One region of the Clostridium sp. 19966 genome, then DNA from elsewhere that is predicted to be linked to it. Evidence: a T-box and tRNA genes for the amino acid it is inferred to sense, from the RefSeq annotation. Region 1 holds a T-box; the other regions hold tRNA genes.
The links. A T-box is a leader RNA that pairs with one kind of tRNA and senses whether it is charged. The one in region 1 lies ahead of leuS (leucine--tRNA ligase), so its partner is inferred to be a tRNA-Leu.

Region 1 (7,489 bases):
ATCAGCATTCTTTTTTTCCTCTGCTAAATATTTTGAAAAAGCATTAGTATATTCCATTATTCTAGCTATGGCTGTATTGAATTGCATTTTTTCTGAATCCTCAGTTACGCCCTTTATAGCTGTATGTCTCCAAAAATTCAGTTCTTTTTCTGCTTTTCCAATTTGATTGCTGCTTTCCACAGAGTTAATTATTTCTATGCAGCTATCCATGGTTCTTTCAACTCTATCAACAAATCTAGCTATAGATTTTATACCATCATCGCTCCAAGCTCCGCCCTCAGAATAAGCAAAACCAAACATCAAATAAAGTCTGAATACATCTGCACCATATTGTTTGATATAATCATCAGGAGATATAGTATTTCCCTTTGATTTACTCATCTTAAGTCCGTCAGGTCCTAATATAAGTCCTTGGTGTGTAAGAGATTTAAAAGGCTCGTCAAAATTAACATATCCCATATCTCTTAGAGCTTTTGTGATAAATCTTGCATATAATAAATGCATACATGCGTGCTCCGGGCCACCTACATATTTGTCTACAGGCAGCATCTTGTTAACTTTCTCTGAGTCAAAAGGTATATCGCTATTATTATTATCCACATACCTTAAATAATACCAGGAAGAACATACAAATGTATCTAGGGTATCAGGATCTCTCAAAGCTGGACCTCCACAGTGAGGGCAAGTAGTATGCATGAATTCCTCGCTCTTTGCAAGAGGTGATTTTCCATCTGGTGTAAATTCTACATTGTAAGGAAGAGTTACAGGCAATTCACTTTCAGGTATTGGCACTATACCGCATTTTTCACAGTGAACTACAGGTATAGGAGCGCCCCAATATCTCTGTCTTGATACTAACCAGTCTCTTAATCTATAATTTACTTTCTTAGATCCAAGATCAAGTGAAGTAAGCTTTTCAACTATGGCTTCTCTAGCTTCAGCAGAGGTAAACCCTGTGAAATCACCGCTGTTTACAAGCACTCCATCTTCCGTGAATAATTCTTCACTGCCTCCATCAACTACCTTTTCAATAGGTAAATCATATTTTTTAGCAAAGGCATAGTCTCTTTCATCATGAGCTGGAACTGCCATTACTGCACCTGTTCCATAGGTAGCTAGAACATAATCTCCAATCCATATAGGAACCTTTTGGCCATTTATAGGATTTATAGCATAGGAACCTGAAAATACACCGGTTTTCTCCCTTGTCAATGATTGCCTTTCAATATCGCTCTGTTTCTTTGCCTCATTCTTATATTTTTCTACCGCTTCCTTAAACGCCTCAGTAGTTAAATCATTTACTAGTGGGTTTTCTGGAGCAAGAACCACATAGCTTACACCAAATAAGGTATCAACTCTTGTAGTGAATACATCAAAGGAAAGTGAAGAATCAGCAACTTTGAAAGTTACCTGCGAGCCAATAGATTTTCCAATCCAATGCTTTTGCATAGTTTTTGTTTTTTCAGGCCAATCTAATTCATCTAACTTTTCTATAAGCTCATCTGCGTAATCTGTAATCTTGAAGAACCATTGAGTAAGGTCTTTCTTTGTAACTTCTGTTCCGCATCTCTCGCAGGCTCCATCTAAAACCTGCTCGTTAGCAAGAACAGTGTTACAGCTAGGGCACCAATTTACAGGAGCATTCTTTCTGTAAGCCAATCCTTTTTCGTAAAGCTTTAAGAAAAGCCATTGAGTCCATTTATAATAATCAGGCATACAGGTTATAACCTCATGCTCCCAGTTAAACATAGCACCCATGGACTTTAGCTGCTGTTCCATAGTTTCTATATTTTTCAAAGTAGAATCCTTAGGATGAATTCCTGTTTTTATAGCATAGTTTTCTGCAGGAAGCCCAAAAGCGTCAAAACCCATAGGCTGGAATACATTGAAGCCCTGCATCCTTTTCATTCTAGCCCAAGAATCTGTAGGACCATAGTTGAACCAGTGTCCTGCATGAAGCTTAGCGCCGGAAGGATAGGAGAACATTTCTAATACATATAGTTTTTTGCCAGGTTTGTTTTCGTCAAATTTATAAAGAGAAGTTTCCTCCCATTTTTTTTGCCATTTTTCATCAATTTTTGTATTGTATTTTGCCATATTTTTTTCCTCCTTGCTTATATAAAATAAAAAAGCCCTTCGTCTAAGAAAGAGACGAAGGACATCCGTGGTACCACTCTAATTAGGCTTTAAATAAAGCCTCGCTTGAAATTGTATCGGTTAATACCGTGCTTGACTAATGCCAAACAAGCTCCATGGCGAGTTCATGTCATATTAGCACTGCTTCACAGCAACCAGCAGCTCTCTTAAGCTATATTTACATTACTACTCCATTTCAACGCAAAATATAGAATTTTAATATATTATAAGATATAATAGAGCTGACGTCAAGCTTTGAATGCCAATTATTACAAATAATAATAAAGGTGGTATATACGTAGATGAGATATTTTCTATCAGATGCTTCTTGCTCACTAAAATATGTTTGGTGTGGAAACTTGATAAGTAAGAATAATTTTCTGCATCATAAACGCTGCTTTGATATGAATGTATTGATTATGGTTAAGGAAGGAACTCTATATATTTCACAAGAGGGTGTTAATTTCCAAGTTGGCCCCAATCAATACATATTTTTAAAAGCAAATGAAGAACACTTTGGATACAGGCCATCTGAAGGAAAATTATCTTATCTTTGGGTTCACTTTTTGATAAATGAACAAGTTACTGTAATGACAGAGGAAACCTTTGCAGTTGAAATGTTGAAACAAAGGGAAGAAGATTCAACAAAAAATATTTATATCATGCCAGAGAAGGGAGAAGTTTCATTTACACAAAGAGCTCCATTATTATTAAATCAACTTCTAGATTTATCAAGACAGGAAATGATTTATTCAAATCAGATTTTAGACTATGCACTTAGTTTCTTGGCAATGGAGATATCTCAGGAATTTATTGAAATGCAGCATAAAAGCAGCAATTCTATACCTTATAATATAGCTAGAATCATAGATTGGATTAAAGCAAATTACTATAAAGAAATCACTCTAACTGACATAGCCAACGAATTTGGTTATAATCCAGATTATTTATCATCATTATTAAAGAAAACTACAAATCATTCTTTCAAATATTTTATTAATAAAACAAGAATCGATAGTTCTAAGTCACTTATGATGAATTATGACATATCGATTAAAGAAGTTGCCTATTCATGCGGCTTTTCGGATGAAAAATATTTTATGAAGCTATTTAAGAAAATTGAGGGAATAGAATAACACCTTCACAGTATAAGAAAGCATTTACTAGAAAAATGATAAATTAAGAATTATATGATTTGCTGCGCCTTTACTAATGTCTACATATATAGAATTATACTTTGTAATTTTATTGCCCATCTTATTCTGTTCATATCATTTCTCTGTGATTATGATATATAGATAAAGATGGGCAATTTATTTAATTATTTTGCAGATACATTAAAGTAAACAGTATATTTTTGATTCGTAACTTCATATAAAGGCATGAATTTGATGGTTTGTTCCTGGTTAAAAGTTTTATAACAGCCTTGCTTCCATGGCAATATTCTGTAAGTATGTTCATATTGTGGGGTTAGGAATTCATAAGGCTTATTAATATCACCATATAGTTTTCTTTCTCCATCGCATATACCTGCCAAAACGATGGGGCCTTCCATGAACGCATATGTGTCAGGCATATCTGGCAGCGGACTTGCTTCTATTTTGCATGGAAAGTATATTTTTATTTCATCTGTTGACCATTCTCTATGAATATTAATATACCCAGCTTCTATTTGTAAATCATCAATTGTTTTGCCATTAATAGTCAATGTAGGTTTTTCTTTAACCCACTTAGGTACTCTGAAAGAAAGAGTGCATTTTTCATTTCTTTCCGCACTAACCTTGAATTTAAGCAACCATCTAGACATCTGACTTTCATCTCTTTCATCGAAGAGAGCAAGGGCATTATATGATTTCATATCTATGGTTTGTGCAATATTGATATTGGTATTGTTATAGTCCCAGTTTGTTTCCGAAGGTATATATTGGCTTACGATAAGTCTATCCTTATCTTCAAGGTAAATCAGTGAGTTATACATAGCTTGAGCCTGCACCATAGTTCCATAGCAGCACCAGAAATCCCTAGTTGCACTTCCCCATTTTTTAGTGGCTCCAGATTTTAATGGAAGAAAATATGTTGGCATTCCAGTTTCCATGTTTTGTTGAGCAAGTACGCCGTTATATAAGTTAAGTTCAATGTAATCGGCATAAGAGGTATCTCCTGTCCACTTGTAGAGATAGGAAGCTAATCTTATCATATTATATACGGTACAAAATTCTTGAGTAGTTTCGCTTAGAAAATGACCAAGCTTGAAAGGATGCGTCCAATATTTACCGGCACCTTGACCACCAGTACAGTAATATCCACGGTCTGTCACGGCGTTCTTCCAAAACGCTTCCGTAATTTTTCTCCATTTTTCATTGCCTGTCACCTCATAAAGCTTTGCAGCTCCATGCGCCCAAGGTATGCTGACATTCACATGGCAATTAGTTAAGGTATCGCGTCCAGCCTCTAAATCACGGAAAATTCTTGGATTGCTATATCTTTTTGCAAGTTCAAGATATTTTTCTTTACCTGTTACCTCATAAAGGGTGATCCATATCTCTAACATACCAGATTCTTCACCACTATAGATAGCATGTGGATTCTTTTTTTGCATATCATCGGTCCATTGAATATACCAATCACTTAGTTTGTCAATAATTGATAATGCTTTTTCATTTCCTGCTATTATATAGGAGTGGGTTAGACCCATAAGCGTTTTATGCATTACATATTGTGGTGACCACACATGTTGAGAATGTTCTAGCTTATTAAAGTACTTTTCAGGTATGGAACCAACCCATTCACCACCGTTTAATTCCTGGCACATTTTCAGCTCATCAATTATTTTATCAAGCTTTGCTTTCATTTCATAATCATCATCGATAACAAATACGGAAGCAGCAGCTGATAGCCAATGTCCTAAAAAATGACCTCTCAGCTGACAGGTTGGAGCATCCCAGCCCCAAAATATATCATCGGTATCTGGATTATGCAACACTTGAAGTCCAGGCAATATGATTCCTGCTTCTAAATAAAAGTTCTGAAGTAAGCTATTATTTTTCAAGCTCAAGAGATATTTGCGGTTCAATTCATATCTTTCTTTGAAGATACTTGGTAAAAGCTTTACGTTTTTTTGATCAATTGGTTTTAACATATTTTTCACCTCATAATTATCCTAGTTTTCTGAAAGTTCCTTACAAGTCTATTTTAATTAAACAATTAAATAATGTCGGTAGATAAAGACATATAATAGGTGGAAAATATAGATGTATTTAAAAAAGACAGAATAAATCTTTATATAATTTAAAATGCTTTCATCCTAGATAGAAATATAAAAAGTTATTGACTTGGAGTTAACTCAAAGGAGTATCATTACCTTTGAAAATAGAAATTGAAAAATAATTTTATGAAAATCAAGGAAATAAAATAAGGATAGAAAAAGGGGAGGATTGCTATGGAGTTAATAACAAGTAAGAAAAACAGTGATAATAAAAGCAAAGCTGTAGTTTATATGACCACAGATATAAGTCCAGAAGGTTTAATTGCAATTTATGAAGCTCTAGCACATAAAGCAACAGGAAGAGTGGCAGTAAAGATATCTAGCGGCGAACCAGGAGGACATCATTTTTTGTCACCAAAATTAATTGCACCGCTAGTTCAGCTAGTTAATGGAACGATTGTAGAATGTAATACTGCATATGGTGGAGGACGAGCAGATACTATATCTCATCGTCATGCAGTAGAAAAGCATGGATTCACAGCCATTGCCCCTGTTGATATTATGGATGCAGATGGTTCTATGAGTATTCCTGTGACTAATGGAAAACATCTTAAAGAAGATTTGGTTGGCTCGCATTTAGCAAATTATGATTTCGTAATTAATTTAGCACATTTTAAAGGGCATGCTATGGCGGGATTTGGCGGAGTGCTTAAAAATATGTCAATAGGAATTGCATCTTCCATGGGAAAGAGTTTGATTCATAGTGCAGGAAGGGAAACTACAGGATTTGGGCTAAACACTCCAAAGGATGACTTTTTAGAGTCAATGGCAGAAGCAGCAAAAGCTGTTGCTGATTATGTAGGAAAAAATATTGTTTATATAAATGTTATGAATAACTTATCTGTAGACTGTGACTGTGACTCTAATCCGGCAAAACCGGAAATGGATGATATTGGAATACTTGCAGGTTTGGACCCCGTTGCATTGGATCAAGCATGTGTTGACCTAGTATATGCAGCCCAAGACGGAAAAGCACTGATTGAGAGAATGGAGTCCAGACATGGGATTCATACAGTAGAACATGCAGAAGAGCTTGAGCTTGGAACCAGGAACTATGATTTATATGAAATAGAAAGGTAAGTACAAGTTTTATGAAGAAAAGGAGGTTTATGATGCTACTTAGGCAAATGAAATATTTTACAAAGATTGTTGAGAGAAACAGCTTTACAGAAGCAGCGGAGGAGTGCTTTATTTCACAGTCGGCTATTTCTCAACAGATTCAGGCACTTGAGGCTGATTTAGGAGTGGAGTTAATCATACGCTAGAACAGAAAATTTTCTTTGACTTCTGCAGGTGAATATTTTTATAAGCATAGCCTTTTATTGCTGGACGAGGCAGAAAGGCTAAAAAGGGAGACACGTAAGATTGTAGGAAATAGCGAAAATCAACTCAGGGTCTGATATTGTAAGAGCTTTGCTATGCAGGAACTTCAACAGTCTCTGGCAGTGTTTTCTCAGAGATATACAGAAACAGACCTTCAGATAGTAAATGGAAATCATGAGGATTTGTATGACTTTTTGCGGAATGAAGATGTGGATATGGTAATCAGTGATCAGAGACGAGCGTTATCAGAAGCATATGTTAATTATCATTTGTGCACAGTGTATTTATTTATTGAAATATCAGCCCCAGGAGTCCTTTGAACAATATGAGGTTTTTGACAATGGAAGATCTTAAGAGAGCCCCCCTTGCATACTGATTGCTTCCAAAGAACAACAGGAAAATGAGCAGAACTATTATCAAAATACCATGGGATTTAATGGCAGCTTTGTTTTTGCAGAAAATTTAGAAGAAGGGAGAATGCTGGTTGCGGGAAACAAGGGATTTATGCCAGTAGAAGGAGGTAAAAACTTTATGCATATGCAAATTCCTATTCGCAGATTACCTCTTCTTCAGGAGAAAAATCAGATACAGAGGAATTATTATGCATTTTGGAAAAAAGGTAGAGATGCAGAAGATGTAAGAGAATTTGCTGATATACTACAAACGTTGCTGGCAGATAATGATAAAAAATAATTTCGAATAAGTTTAACTTATTAAGGTGATTAGTAAGTGAAATTGCTCTTTTTTAGGGTAAAAGATATTATG
Region 2 (7,489 bases), on a different contig from region 1:
ATTTATGACTTGATAAATGGCTCTGTTTTAAATGATGGTTTAGGGTGTGATTAACGTGCAGGGTTCAAGAGAAAAGATAACCAACATATTGCTCAATTATATAAATGTATTAGTATTCTTCTACATTATGAGCACTTGCTATAGCATTAGAGGCTTCAATTATGTATATATTTCAGTTTTGTATTTTCTGACAGTTTTCGTTTGCTATTTATTTGGATATTTCGTGGAAAATAATTATGCAAAAATTATAATTATACTTTCCATATTAATTATATCAGCAATATTTATTCTGGCTAACAAAGATTCATTTATTTCCTGGGAAAACAATCAGCTTTTAGCAAACTTAAATTACATAAATAATCAGATGCAAAGTTATGGTTTCACTTATTTTGATGCTTATCAATCCATGTTTATTGTGATAGTGCCTTTAATCACTTTATGCTTATACTTCCTCTATGAGGTGGGAGCAAAAAGTGCAGTACAATTTCTTTTAACTTTTGAAATTATAATGTTTTGGTATCTTCAATATTATAATGAAGTAATAAAATGCTTATTCCCTTTTATAGCGGTTTCAATTTTTACTATGGTAATAAACAAGCATATGAAGCTCATAAATAATCTTGAAAGAAAAAGAATTTTAATTCATATAAACAGTTACATGTTCATAATAAGTTTAATCCTTTTAAGCTTAGCTGTAAGTTTTATGTCTACACTTCTTCCTAATAAGACTAAAATGAATTACGGCGATTCCATAATTGAGGGCATAAGTGGGGACAGTGGGACTATAAGCTCTAAATCAAAAGCCTTTACCGAGAGATATGGTTTAGATTATTCTGGCTATAGCAGTACTGAGCAAAAATTGGGTGGGCCCATTAAGCTTGATACTTCCGTAGCTTTTAATGTAGAAAGTGATGCAGCCTATTATCTGGTAGGAGATGTAAAGGATCAATATACAGGTTATAGCTGGAAAAAGTCTCAGGTGCAATACAGCAAAGGAAGCAATATATCACCTCACTATCAAACCTTGGATGTGCAAAAAGGACTTCCTAATAATATATTTAATGACAGCGAAAGAAAGACAATAACAATAATACCTGACGGATTAATCACTACCTCTATATTTGTACCTAAATATCCCGTAAGCGTATTAGATCATCAAGGAACAACTTTTTATAATGAAGATGAAGGAACTTTTCTTAGCACAAAAGCATTAAATAATGAATATACGGTGGATTTTTATGATGTGGATTTATCTAAGCTTACTTCGGGAGCTATAGTTGCTTATAATAACAGTGAATATTCTAAATATCTGCAATTACCCTCCAGTATAACCCAAAGGACAATAGATCTTGTTTATGATATAGTTAAAAATTGCAATACAAATGAAGAAAAAATAAAAGCTATAAGAGATTATTTATCTAAGAACTATAAATATACATTAAATGCATCAGTGGTTCCAGAAGGAAAAGACTTTGTTGATTACTTTCTCTTTGAGGATAAGAAAGGTTACTGCGTTCACTTTGCTACAGCTATGACCATAATGTACAGAATCGCAGGTATACCAGCTAGGTTTACAGAAGGCTTTAAAATGGACGATAATGCCAATAGCAGAGGAATCTATGAAGTAAGAAATTCGCAAGCTCATGCTTGGTGCGAGTACATGGTTAAACCAAATGTATGGGAAATAAGCGATGCAGCACCTACACCAGAAGAGAATATGAAGCAGGATACAAATGAGAATAATTCGGCTCCTGCAGAAGCTCAGCAGAATCAACAGCAAAGTAATCCTCAAAATACCAATACGCCATCTACTAAAAATAATGATCCTCAAGCTACAAAGGTTAAAGTGGTAAATCATAAACTGGATACAAAAATTGTAATATATTCTTCTGTAACTATAGCTTTAATATTGATAATTTTACTCATATCCTTAATTCAAAATAAGAGAAAAACAGCGATGCTTAAGGATAAATCTGCAATAAAGCTATATATATACGTAAATAAGAGACTTAAAAGATATAGACGCAATAAACCTTATAATGTTACAGATAAAGAGTTTATAAAGACACTGCCTAGACAGCTTTATTTGATTTTAAATCCTCTCATAGAGGCGGTATATGAGGAATTCTATGGAGGAAAGCCTAAGGAAGAGCTTGATAAGAAATACATTTACAGTGAATTTGAGAGATATCTAAAGCAGGAAAGTGGAAATAACAGACAATACTTATTTAAAAAGCTATTTGTATTCATGAGAAGGCTAAAATAGTAAAACCATATATTGGAGAATACCAGTTGACATTGCAGTTTAATATGTTATAATATTGAATTGTGATTCAAAAGGTATGCGGATATGGCGGAATTGGCAGACGCGCTAGTTTCAGGTTCTAGTGGGAGACCATGCAGGTTCAAGTCCTGTTATCCGCACTTCTTAAATGCAGTGATACCAAGGGTACACGCTAGATTTAAATTAAAAACCTTCAAAAAACCCGCGTAAGACTTTTAGTGATTTGTTCACTAGTCTTATGTGGGATTTTTTATTTTGGAGGAAGAAAAATGAGAAAGAAAATGGAACTAATTAAATATTTATTGCAAAAATATAATTTAAGCAGAGTTGAACCTCATAGAGCATTACATAATACCTCCTTCCCTGGAGAAAAATTTCCATTCGATGAAATTAAAAATGCTGTTTATAAGTATCAGCAGGATGATTGGCTTCAAGCTGATGGACTAGCAGGACAGCATACTATAGCAAGTCTAAACGCTAAAATAGCAGAACTGGATAAACATAAGGTCGATACTGTCATTTTGGATTTTCAATACGCCTGTAACCTTAGTGGATATAACTTGGCTGAAGATGGTATTTGAGGTAATAGAACTAATGCAGCTATATCGAAAATATTACTTCAGAAAGGCTCTAAAAATGAATTAGTCAGATGGATTCAGAATAGATTAATCAATAAAGGATTTACAGTAGGACAAGCTAAGGTGGACGCAGATTTTGGAAATGATAAAAAATTATAGGGTGTATGCTAAGCTCAATAATAATAGCTTTAAACGGATATTTACTGAAAAAAATACACCTATTAGAAAATAGTGAAACAATAAAGAATTTAGAAAATGAAGTAGAGAATTTTATAGGTACAGATAATACTACGAAGTTTGAAAAGATAGTTAAGGATTCAGTTGTAGAAGTAGAGCAGTTAGCTAAAGAAGGGCTTGTAGAAAATGTTAGTGGTAGAAAGTATGCTAAGGCAATAGAGCTTATAGAAAATGATTTGCCTAAGATTGGACTTACTGTTACAGATGGAGAAATTTATAATCTTATAAAAACAACTGTAGGATATATGAATGAGAAGAAATAAGCATAAGCCCGAGGATTTCCTCAGGCTATTTTGTATCTTATAAGTTGTCCATTTCCAAGTCTCAAATTCGTGCTTAAAAGAATATGACGAATATACAAATAATTGTTGATTTGTAAGTAACCTTAAGTGGTAGCAGTTATATCAAACAATTTAGTGAATTAGCATAATGGAATACTTAAACATAATTTACAGTATAGTTATTACCAAAGTTGTTATCCCAATACTCAATTCCGTTTACTTCATAAGATATTGCAAACTTTACTTGTTTTGATGATGGATTTGACGGAATAGTAAAATCCCAGTAGTCTAAGGAATTGTTATTTGAAGTTGAATTATAGTTAGCGTTAGTTTCTAAGTATGTAGCCCAATTGTCATAGCTATATCTAATTTTAACTACTTTAGGGTTACCTATGTTATTTAGAGTAATACTTCCTATAATATTTGATCCGGTTGGAACATTACCATCATTGTAAACTGTTGTATAAAGCTGACTTTTACCAAATGTAGATGTATTGCCTGAACTAAGATAATAATTTTTTCCGTAATTATTATCCCAGTAAGTTTCACCGTTAGATTCATATTTTATAGCAAATTGTAATGATGAATTATCATTTAAAGCCAAATTGAAACTCCATATTTCATAACCATCGGTAGAATTATCTTTAACATAGTTTGCATTTGTGTCTTGCCAATTTGTACCGTTGTCTGTTGAATAATGAATAGAAATGTTTTTGGAATATGAAGATTTTTGAACAGCGATATATCCAGTGGCAGAATATTCATAACAAGAACCGTCAAGTATAGCGGTTTGTATGTATTTTCCGTAGTATAACTGTACTGGTAGAGTATCGGCTTTGACATTTTTAGAAAATGTAGTTCCAAATAGAATGAAAGTAACAAGAATTGATAGAAAGAAACTTAAAAATTTTTTCGTTTTGTTCATAAGAATGCCTCCTAAAATTTGTATTTATTTCTGTTAATAAGATAATATTACTAAAAAAAGTAAAAATCAAAATTAAATTATTTAAATAAGCTTTGTATAAACGTATTCAAATATAGAAAACTTCAGTATTCTAGTGTATTCAACCGATTGCATAATTTTATATATATTTTTAGGCAATCGGTTGAATAAAGCCTCTGGATTTAAAAGTAAAAATATTGTTATTTGGAAATTAAATATTACGGGGAGAAATTTAGGCAGATGTACTTCGAATATCTATATAGTTAATAGGGTATAAGGATTTAATATATTAACGTTAATGAAACGGGATAAATATGTATTGAAATTTACCTCATTTTGGGTCTATAATAAAAATACATATAAAGAATGTCTTACGTGGAATTTAAGGACTAATCTAGCGTGATACATTGATATTACTGGCTTAGAAAGGTACGGAAAAACGCGCTAGTTTCAGGTTCTAGTTGCAGCCCATGCAGGTTCAAGTCCTGTTATTCACAACAAAAATCAGTACAAAAAAGGATTGCCTTTTTTGTACTGATTTTTTTATGTTGCTTAGGCATTTGATAATTAAGTGTCTGAGCTTAATTGTGCCCTTAAATCTTTATGTTGATGAATCTTTAACATTACTAAACGAGCTATTGGCTGTGCGATACACGCTTCGACGAAGAATGAAATCGAAGCATTGCGGGGCCATCTGTAGAAAAACATACGAATAGGCTCCATGCTGATATGACGTATTCCTATCCAAGTACCAATGACAGTTAGAAATATAGACATTAGAAACACTGTACAAAGGATGTTTATCGCAATATGAGATCCAAAGCTATCGCCCTCTTTTACAATTCAAGCGGTCAACCATTCAGCTGGTTTGTATGTAACTAGTACCATTATAATTACGGCAATCCAAATGAAAGGAATAGCCTTTAGCGTGTCAGCCCAGATATACAGGTGGAACCCCATTTCAAAGCACGTGATAAGTGGAGCGATGATGTTGACTGAGATAATGGATATCACTGCCATAAATAATGCAAATTCTTTTTTGTTTCGTGGTAACTTCATATGAAATTCCATACTTTTTTATCCTCCTGTTGTTTGTTTTAATATTTGGGGCAAAAAATAGAGCACGAGACTAATGGATAGTCTCGTGCTGATTAATTATACGCACCAAATATTATATTATTATATATTAAAAATTCAAAAAAATCAAGAATGGAATTAATGAATTTAGTAATCCATCGTATTTTTTGTAATTTAGTATCGAGTGACTATTTTGACTGGTTATCAAAAATATATTGTAATAGCAAGCAAATGAGTATAATCCGTGGTGCATTTAAAATTAGCAAATTACACAAAATTTATAAGAATCATAAGGAACACCGGTTACTTAAAGGTAATCGGTGTTTTTGCATAGTAAAGGTATCGAATTTAAGAGAAAAAGAAGTATTGATATTCATATAAACCAATGCAAATGCATGCTATAATAATCCTATTAAATAATATTGAAAACCTTTAAAAATGTGATAAACGAGGAAATTTCATATGAAAAAAAACCATGCATTAAAAATAGGTATAATTTTAATTGTTTTTTCTTTAATATATGTTTTTATTAATATGTATTTAAATTCTAAAAAAACACCTGAGAATACAATAAGAATTTTTTATAAGTATATGAATGAAAAAAACTCCTCCCAAATAAATAAATATACTTATGGAAATTTTAATATATCTAAGTCTCAGTTAGATAATTTAGAAAATATAGAAATAATCAGCATAAAGGAATCAGATGAAAACACACTTAAAAGTGGTTACCTTCAAGAACATAAAGATACTAAGCTATTGAAGGAGGATATAAAAGTATTATTAGTTAAATATCATGCTAAATATAAAGATGATAGTAAAGAACCAATACCAAGTGGAGAGTTTTCTACAAACTATCTGTTGATCAGGGTATCAGACGGTTCAAGCTTTAGCTGGAAAATATCAGAAAGTGGTTGGTAAAATATATGCGTCTTATATTCCTTTATTTATCTTTTCACAATCTATCTTTCTTTCACCCTTATCTTCCTTAGTATTCACGATAACCTGCCTTATTTTACTTGACTAATATTAAAATTTAATTAAGTTTAAATATTTAATCAAATTTTAATATTATAGCTGTAATATCTTTTTACATCTATAATCAGCGACAGCTTATTAAAAATTATCTGTTCAGCTCTAAATATGTTTAGTGATTGACAGTTAAAATATAAGAAGCAATGAGTAAAAATAAGGAGGACTATTAATTTGGAAGGAAGTAAAAGTAACAATCAAAAAGGATTAAAATCCCATAAAACTAATGTCATGGACTCAAGAGGCAGACAAATACTTAATAAAGTTCCTGAAATTACGATATTTTTTTGGATTATTAAAATATTGACTACAGGAATGGGAGAAGTAGCTTCTGATTTTCTCGCTAGGCAGATGGACCCGGTAATAGTCGTGGCTTTTTGCGGAATCATACTGATAATCTCGTTAATTCTTCAAATTTCCATGCGTCGATATATAGCATGGATGTATTGGTCAACTGTAATCATAGTAAGTATCTTCGGTACTATGGCTGCAGATGTTTTGCATGTTGGATTAGGTATTCCCTATATAGTATCGACTGCATTCTTTATGACGGTACTAGCTATTGTATTTAGTATTTGGTATGCCAGTGAAAAAACTCTTTCAATGCACAGTATCTACACAAAACGCAGAGAACTATTTTATTGGGCGACTATATTGACCACTTTTGCACTTGGTACTGCAGTTGGAGATATGACTGCATCAACCATGAAATTAGGATATTTAAATTCAGGAATTATGTTTGCCATTATATTTGTCATCCCTGCTTTAGCCTATTGGCTTTTTAAGATTAATGAGATTTTTGCTTTTTGGTTTGCTTATATAATCACTAGACCACTAGGTGCATCATTTGCAGACTGGATGGGAGTCCCTCAAAACCGCGGAGGTCTTGGTATTGGAACTGGTACTGTTAGTCTGGTTCTTACAGTAATTATACTTGCTCTAGTAGGATATCTTTCTATGACGAGAGAGAAGAAATACACAGTTTCGTAGCAGATATTGATTCTGAAAAAATTATAAAGAGGTAATATCTTTAAAAGATATTACCTCTTTTATGTAA
Region 3 (7,489 bases), on a different contig from region 1:
ATACCCCTTAACATCTTTTTAAGCTTATTTAGCGGAAGGCCTACAACATTATAAAAACACCCATGTATTTCTTCTACAAAGGTACCTCCAATGCCCTGTATGCCATAGCTTCCAGCTTTATCCATAGGTTCACCGGTGTCTACATATTTTAATATTTCATTATCATCCAGCTTTGAAAAAACAACCTCTGTTACGGCATAATCACTTATGCTCTTACCACTTTCAGTATCTAGAACTGTAATGCCAGAATAAACCTTATGTCTATTCCCGCTGAGTATTTTTAGCATATCTATAGCCTCTTCTTTACTTTTAGGCTTTTCTAAAAGCTTATTTTGATATGCTACTACTGTATCACAGGCTAATATCAGCGCCCCTTCGTTAATTTTTTTACTAGTACTTAAAGCTTTCCCTTTGGATAATGAAATAACATAATCTTCAAAATCACCTTCAAAGCTCACACTTTCTTCGTCAAAACCACTGACAATTACTGAAAAATTTTCAGTAAGCCTCTTTAGAAGTTCAATTCTTCTTTCTGATGCCGATGCCAATACAATTTTCATATTATTCCACCTTAAAACCTTTTATAGAATATTATTGCCACAATTATACCAATTATAGACATAATATTTAATGTAAATTTTATTCCAAAAGTAATTTCTAAGATTATAAGATTAATATCTATTGGCGAAGTAGTACCTATTGTATATACGTGGCTTAAAAAATTTAGTGTACTATTGTGACCAAATAAGTTACCGATAAGCTCTCCTGCTATAGCGCCTAAGAGCACAACAAAGATAAAAAAAGCAGAAGACTTTGAAGTGTTTTTCAATTTCATCCCTCACTTTTGTTTTACATCTAATATAGTTTAACATTTAATATTAGCTTTAACAAGTGCATTGGTCTAAGAAATAACAACTTTTTTACACGGTTTTGGAATATTCTATGTAAAAAAATGAAAGAATTTCTGCAGTCTAAATTCATTTGCTAATAGTAGCTTTTTTGAGAGTAAAATATAAAGGCTATATTTCAAAATGTTAATAAATATCTACATTTTAAAACATAGCCTATACAAAAATACCATTTTATAAATATAAATTTCTAATTGCAGTTATTTTTATAGCTGTTTATGCCTTTTCACCTATTTTGCTTAAAATACTGAATATGTGTTTTAAGTAATCCTCTAAATTATCTTTATTAATTTCTTTTGGCATAGAGGCTATATATTTCTTTTCCTCCTGTACCATATCATAATCCTTTAAGCTCTTATCATTTAGCACTAATTTAGTATTTGACCAATTTTTAAGATCATCAGTAACATATGAGATTTGACCTTTTGGTTTCATAGCATTAATTATTTTCACATGCGCGTCTATAATCTCCCCCATCATTTTTACCGAATCATCCTTTACGTTAATATTAAAGGTCATTTTAGATGGAGTGAGCTGCTTGCTGCTCAAATTCTGCGAGACTTTATCTGCATCTTCTTTCTTATATATTCCTACCAAAACTCTATACTTGCCATTATCCTCCACAATGAATGGATTATTGTCATCCGAAAGTTTAGTTTTTAAAGCTGATGCATAATCTTTTACCTGAAAAAGCCCCCCCTGAAGCACAACAAAAGTATACCTTCCTAATTCTGCATTATTTTTATTAGAATCATTTCCTTTAGCCGCATCTCCCGTCCCATTTTTAAAGAATATACTTGACAGAATCGTTGCTATTACCACAGCAGCTAGAAGCATACTTACTATCATTATAAGAACAACCATTCTATCGTCTTTCTTCTTTCTAAAATCATATCTTGTGTATTTCATTTTATCACCCCTCACTCAAAATAAGTACCTATAATAAATATTTATTTTAAGTTAACATATTTTAGAACAATAAGGTGCTGATTAAAACAGAGACTTACTCACCGAATGAAGTTTTAAATAAGTGTAAAATTAACACTTATTTAAAACAGAGTCAAAAAGAAAAAACCGACTATAAAAAGCCGGATATAAGTTCAATAATAGCTATTTTAAATATCTAATTAATTTAGAAGCCTTCTGGCACCTGCATAATATCTTACATAATAATCTTCACTAAGATCACTTATTGTAACCTTATGACTTCCTGAGGATGCATGTATAAATTGTCCTTCTCCAATATAAATGCCCACATGTGATATTCCTCCGCCTTGTGCAAAGAATATTAAATCTCCTGGCGCTAAGCTTCCTTTCGAAACATTCTTACCAAAGGATGCTTGTCCAGCAGCACTGTGAGGTAATTCAATTCCTAGTGAACGATATACATAAGAAGTAAATCCTGAACAATCAAATGCCTTGCTTCCTGATGCTCCATATACATAAGGAGTTCCTATAAAACTATATGCATACTGCAATAATTTCACGGAACTACCCTGCGCATTGCTTGTCTCGCCTCTTGAGTAAGTTACATTGTCTTTATTATCAGAATTATTGACTTCTGTAACTTCCTTCTTATCCGAAACAACAATACTTTTATTAATTCCTATGGTAGCTGACCTAAGAGAGACTCCTTGAATTTTACTGATTGCTGCATCTGCTTTTACATTATAGCTTTGTAATTGTAAACATATACATATAACAATAATAAAAAACAAAGCAGCCAAAAGAAAAGTTCTAATCTTTGACATTTATAATCACTCCTCACTGCCTCCGGAGTTAGCTGTCGGGTTCGGTGGAGAAGATTCCCTACTGATAATAAATTATCAGATTAACCCCTATTTGTGGTTCCTCCGTACTAATATAGATTCGGCACAAGTAAAATTATAATTTTTATGCTTTGCAAAGTCAATAAAAAAGCTAATCATATTATGTATTTTTTTACTTTTTTATGAACTTATAAATATTTTTAACGTATAATAATAGATATGTAATTTTCAAATAAAAAATTACCCTAAAATTTCATTTCTTTTCAAAATAATCATATCCTTTTTTATATTACCGTCTTCAAAGAAATTTTTAGATACTCTTGAAAACATAAATTCATTCTTATTCCAAAAATTAAAAGCCTCTCTGCTTCCGTCCACAACTCCAGCTAGGCAATTTTTTATTCCCAGACTGGAATACAGATATTTTATTATTTCCCCAAGCACTTTACTTCCAATGCCTTTATTCCTGTATTGCCTATCTATTATGTAGCACCAAATAACAAGTTCTCCATTAGGATTAAATTCAGCCCTACCTTTAAATATTCCCAATATTTTATTTTCTCTTAATATTTTAAGAAAAATTTCATTTTCGCTTATATAGTATTCTACAAATCTTTCTCTTATCTCATCAATGTTCATCCAACTATTTTTAAAGCTTTCATCAATTTGCTCTCTCATCCAAATTTCTAGGTTATCTATATCTCGGTTATTAACACTGGATATGGATATATCATCAAAATACAACTCCATATCTAACATCACACCACCTCTTTTCTATATACTTAATTCAATAGTATAATTCTACACTGATATTAAAAATCCTTTTCTAGGAAAATTTTGTTTCAAAGAAATGCTTTAAATCAGTATAAAAATCAACACTGATTTAAAATATAGCAAAACGAAAAAGAGAGATCTCTCGATCTCTCTCTAAATATCGTTTTAAAATCCAAAATACCGGTACTCTATTTTGACCCCTATCTGTCGATAGGTGGGTGCCCTCACTGACGCTTCTATCTCAGCAATGCCTAAAAGGTCTCATAAGCAGTACATATACACATCAAAATATCGAACTCCCGCAATTGTGATGTAGGTTCAAAATAAGAGCTTAACGCATATTCCAGAAATTATGATGCGGAGAGCGGGACTTGAACCCGCATGGTCTCCCATACGCACCTCAAACGTACGCGTCTGCCGATTCCGCCATCCCCGCATAGGGTATTTCGTTTGTTACAAGTATAGATTATAATACCCTTCTATACATTTTGCAAGCACTTTTTTTCAAGATTATATATGATATTTTCTCAAATATTGTATACATTTTCTAATTTGAAAGCTGCTTTCCATAAATAAATTTATATATATTGTAATTAGTTTTAATTTTTTTAATATATTGATCCGTTTCTTTAAACGGAATATTGGTCAAGGTTTTACCATCCTTAGAATACTTTTCATTTTTAAGCCACTGCTCCACATTACCTCTTCCAGCGTTGTAAGCAGCCAGCATTAATTCATCGCTTCCAAATTCTTTTCTTAAGTTATTTAAATACCAGCATCCCATCTTTATATTTACTTCCGGATCGTAAAGCATAGATTGCTGAAAATTACTAATCTTCATTTGATCAGCAATCCACTGAGAAGTTTCACCTGTTATCTGCATAAGTCCATTGGCAGATTTATGCGATATAGCATTCTTATCATAATTGCTTTCAGCTCTTATAAGGGCAGCAACCAAATAGGGATCTATATTATATTCTTTAGAGAACTCTTTTATTATTTCTTCATGTTCTAATGGGTATGCTCGCTTCACTGCATATTTTGCTAATGAAACCAAACCAACCATAAGCGTAATAAGCAATACTGCAAGTGCGAGCAATCTTCTATTTCTATTCATACATTACCTCAATTTCATACTATTAAAAAGCCTATATTATTTATAAACATTTAATATACTTAATATTTCATCAACTTGAAGCCTTGTACTTTCTATACTTTTGCTATTATCGACTATAAAGTTAACCAATTCCTTTTTGCTGTCTAAGCTCATTTGAGAGTTTATTCTATTAATTATACTCTCTTTATCCATATTATCTCTTTGTTTTATTCTTTCAATCTGCTTATTTTTATCTACCCACACTAATATATTCATATCCATCTCTTCATGAAGTCCATTTTCTATCAGTGTAGGTGCATCTAGGATGCATACTCCTACACCTTTCTCTTCATAGGCTTTAAAATATTCATTTATTTCTTTTTTTATAGCGGGTATTAAAATATTTTCTAGTTTTTTTCTTTCTGATGGATATTTAAAAACATAATCACCTAAATATTTTCTTTTAAGATTTCCATAGTAATCAAAAAAATGATCACCAAAAATTTTTTTTATAGCTTCTTTTAAATCGGGATATTTATCCAGCACATCTCTAGCTATAAAATCAGCATCTATAATAGTCATGCCTTTTTCCATGAGCATTTTTGATACTGTACTTTTGCCTGAACCAATACCCCCAGTTAATCCTACTTTAAACACTCTCTCACCCTTCTTTTATTTGGCGTCATACCAGGTATGACCCACATTTATATCCACTTCAAGAGGTACGGAAAATTCAATAACATTCTCCATCTCTTCTTTTACTATCTTCTTAACTATTTCTTCTTCATCTTTCCATAAATTCACTATAAGTTCATCGTGAACTTGTAAAATCAATGTAGATTTAAGTTTATTCTCTTTAAATTTATTATAAACATTTACCATAGCTAATTTAATTATATCTGCCGCACTTCCTTGAATTGGCGCATTCATAGCCAGCCTATCTCCTAGTGCTTTAGTTATTTTATTTGAAGCATTCACTTCTGGAACATATCTTCTTCTATTCATTATTGTTTTTACAAAACTGTCTTTTTCAGCACTTTTTATTGTATCTTCAAGATATTTTTTAACTAAGGGATATCTTTCAAAATATGTATCCATATACTGCTTAGCTTCTTTTTTAGGTATTTTTAAATCTTTAGCCAAGCTAAAATCGCTTATTCCATAAACTATTCCGAAGTTAACCGCTTTCGCCCTGCTTCTCATAGTTTGCGTAACCTCTTCTATAGGCACTTTAAACACTTCAGAGGCTGTTTTAGTATGGATATCACTATGATGCTTAAAGGCAGATATTAAATTCTCATCCTTGGCAGCATGTGCAAGAACTCTTAATTCAATTTGAGAGTAGTCTGCTGAAAGTATGTCACATTCAGCGCTATCTGCTTCGAAAACCTTTCTTATCTCTTTCCCCATTTGATATTTTACTGGTATATTTTGAAGATTAGGTTCCGTGCTGGAAAGCCTCCCTGTAGTAGTAACAGTCTGATTAAAGTTTGAATGAATTCTGCTTTTTTCATCCATAACAGCTTTTAAGCCTTCTATATATGTAGAATAAAGCTTAGTAAGCTGTCTATAATATATTATTTTTTCTATTATAGGATGTTTATCAGATAATTCCTCTAAAACTTCTGCGTTTGTAGAGTACCCTGTCTTTGTTTTTTTGATTACAGGTAAATCAAGCTTTTCAAACAAAATTTTTCCCAACTGTTTTGGTGAATTAATATTAAAATTCTCCTCCGAAATAGCATATATCTCTTCTTGAACTTTGCCTATTTCCGAAGTGAATTTACTTTTAAGTTCCTCTAACTTTTCTGCATTAACTTTAAAGCCAATTTCCTCCATGCTAGCCAGTACCCTGCTCAAAGGAAGCTCTACTTCATAATAAAGCTTTTCCATACCAAATTCTTTAATGCTTTCATTAAGCTTTTCATACAGAAGTCCCAGCATAGAGTTCTCTTTAACTTCTAAAGCTACACCTTCTCCTAAAACATCTGTCCGCAAATAATCTCTTATTATATTTATAAGTTCATATTCCCCTTTAGAAGAATCGATTATATAAGCCGCTATCTTAACATCAAAAACTATACCTTCCAGTTCTATGCTATGCTTTCTTAGAGCGGTATAGGTGTTTTTCATGTCGTAGCCTATTTTTTTAATGCTGCCATTTTCAAATAATTTCTTTAAATTTCTTATGGTATTTTCAGAGTCTTCACTTAGCAATTGATCTATGTAAAATACGAAATTTTCGTTTTCTTGGGTTGAAAGCACTATATTTTTCAATTCAAGAGTGGAAAAATTGGTTTCATTATTTATATGAGACGTTATATATACCATGCTTTTACTTATTAACTTATTAATAGCCACCTCCAGGTTGCCAATGCTGCTAACTTCCTGAAAATCTATTTTTTCTTCAGCTTCTTTTTTTATATTGTCATTTTCTTTCTTAGGCAGTCTGTCAATAAGACTTTTAAATTGTAGCCTAAAAAATAGCTTTTTAATTTCTTCTACATCATAATCTTCTTTAGATTTTATGTCTTCCATATCTATTTCTATCGGTGCATCTACTACAATTGTGGCAAGCTTCTTGCTAAAAAAGGCGCTTTCCATATTTTCCACAAGATTTTCTTTTAACTTTTTCCCTGATATTTTATCTATATTCTTATAAACTTCTTCTATGCTTCCATATTCTTTGATTAATTTAAAAGCAGTTTTTTCTCCCACTCCCGGCACTCCAGGAATGTTGTCTGAAGCATCTCCCATAAGTCCTTTTACATCTATAAACTGAGTTGGAGTTACTCCAAACTCTTCTATCATTCTTTTTCTATCATAAATCTCTTTTTCTGTTATTCCTTTTTTAGTTATCACAACTTTTATATTTTCACTAGCCAGCTGAAGCGCATCTCTATCTCCGGTTACTATGTAAACCTCTATACTCTTATTTTCAG

Region 2: it encodes a tRNA-Leu, which carries the amino acid that the T-box ahead of leuS (leucine--tRNA ligase) is inferred to sense. The anticodon was not compared.
Region 3: it encodes a tRNA-Leu, which carries the amino acid that the T-box ahead of leuS (leucine--tRNA ligase) is inferred to sense. The anticodon was not compared.

The regions. Positions count from the first base shown of each region.
Region 1 covers NZ_JACTOJ010000027.1:43,141-50,629, reverse strand. Annotated here, with positions in the region: gene leuS (leucine--tRNA ligase) at 1-2,097, opposite strand, end outside; T-box leader at 2,145-2,345, opposite strand; gene IAI10_RS20540 (AraC family transcriptional regulator) at 2,439-3,272, shown strand; gene IAI10_RS20535 (beta-L-arabinofuranosidase domain-containing protein) at 3,458-5,275, opposite strand; gene IAI10_RS20530 (DUF362 domain-containing protein) at 5,576-6,481, shown strand; gene IAI10_RS20525 (LysR family transcriptional regulator) at 6,514-6,666, shown strand; gene IAI10_RS20520 (hypothetical protein) at 6,820-7,044, shown strand; gene IAI10_RS20515 (hypothetical protein) at 7,202-7,417, shown strand.
Region 2 covers NZ_JACTOJ010000019.1:67,191-74,679, reverse strand. Annotated here, with positions in the region: gene IAI10_RS17790 (DUF58 domain-containing protein) at 1-54, shown strand, start outside; gene IAI10_RS17785 (transglutaminase domain-containing protein) at 56-2,266, shown strand; tRNA gene IAI10_RS17780 (tRNA-Leu) at 2,345-2,424, shown strand; gene IAI10_RS17775 (hypothetical protein) at 2,554-2,865, shown strand; gene IAI10_RS17770 (hypothetical protein) at 3,027-3,362, shown strand; gene IAI10_RS17765 (carbohydrate-binding protein) at 3,538-4,305, opposite strand; gene IAI10_RS17760 (DUF4829 domain-containing protein) at 5,863-6,321, shown strand; gene IAI10_RS17755 (hypothetical protein) at 6,607-7,422, shown strand; gene IAI10_RS17750 (MFS transporter) at 7,463-7,489, opposite strand, start outside.
Region 3 covers NZ_JACTOJ010000001.1:236,201-243,689, reverse strand. Annotated here, with positions in the region: gene IAI10_RS01070 (Maf-like protein) at 1-560, opposite strand, end outside; gene IAI10_RS01065 (DUF4321 domain-containing protein) at 572-829, opposite strand; gene IAI10_RS01060 (SPOR domain-containing protein) at 1,125-1,817, opposite strand; gene IAI10_RS01055 (C40 family peptidase) at 2,036-2,659, opposite strand; cyclic di-AMP (ydaO/yuaA leader) riboswitch at 2,662-2,793, opposite strand; gene IAI10_RS01050 (GNAT family N-acetyltransferase) at 2,918-3,436, opposite strand; RNA gene ssrS (6S RNA) at 3,617-3,804, opposite strand; tRNA gene IAI10_RS01040 (tRNA-Leu) at 3,808-3,887, opposite strand; gene IAI10_RS01035 (lytic transglycosylase domain-containing protein) at 3,999-4,568, opposite strand; gene coaE (dephospho-CoA kinase) at 4,605-5,204, opposite strand; gene polA (DNA polymerase I) at 5,220-7,489, opposite strand, start outside.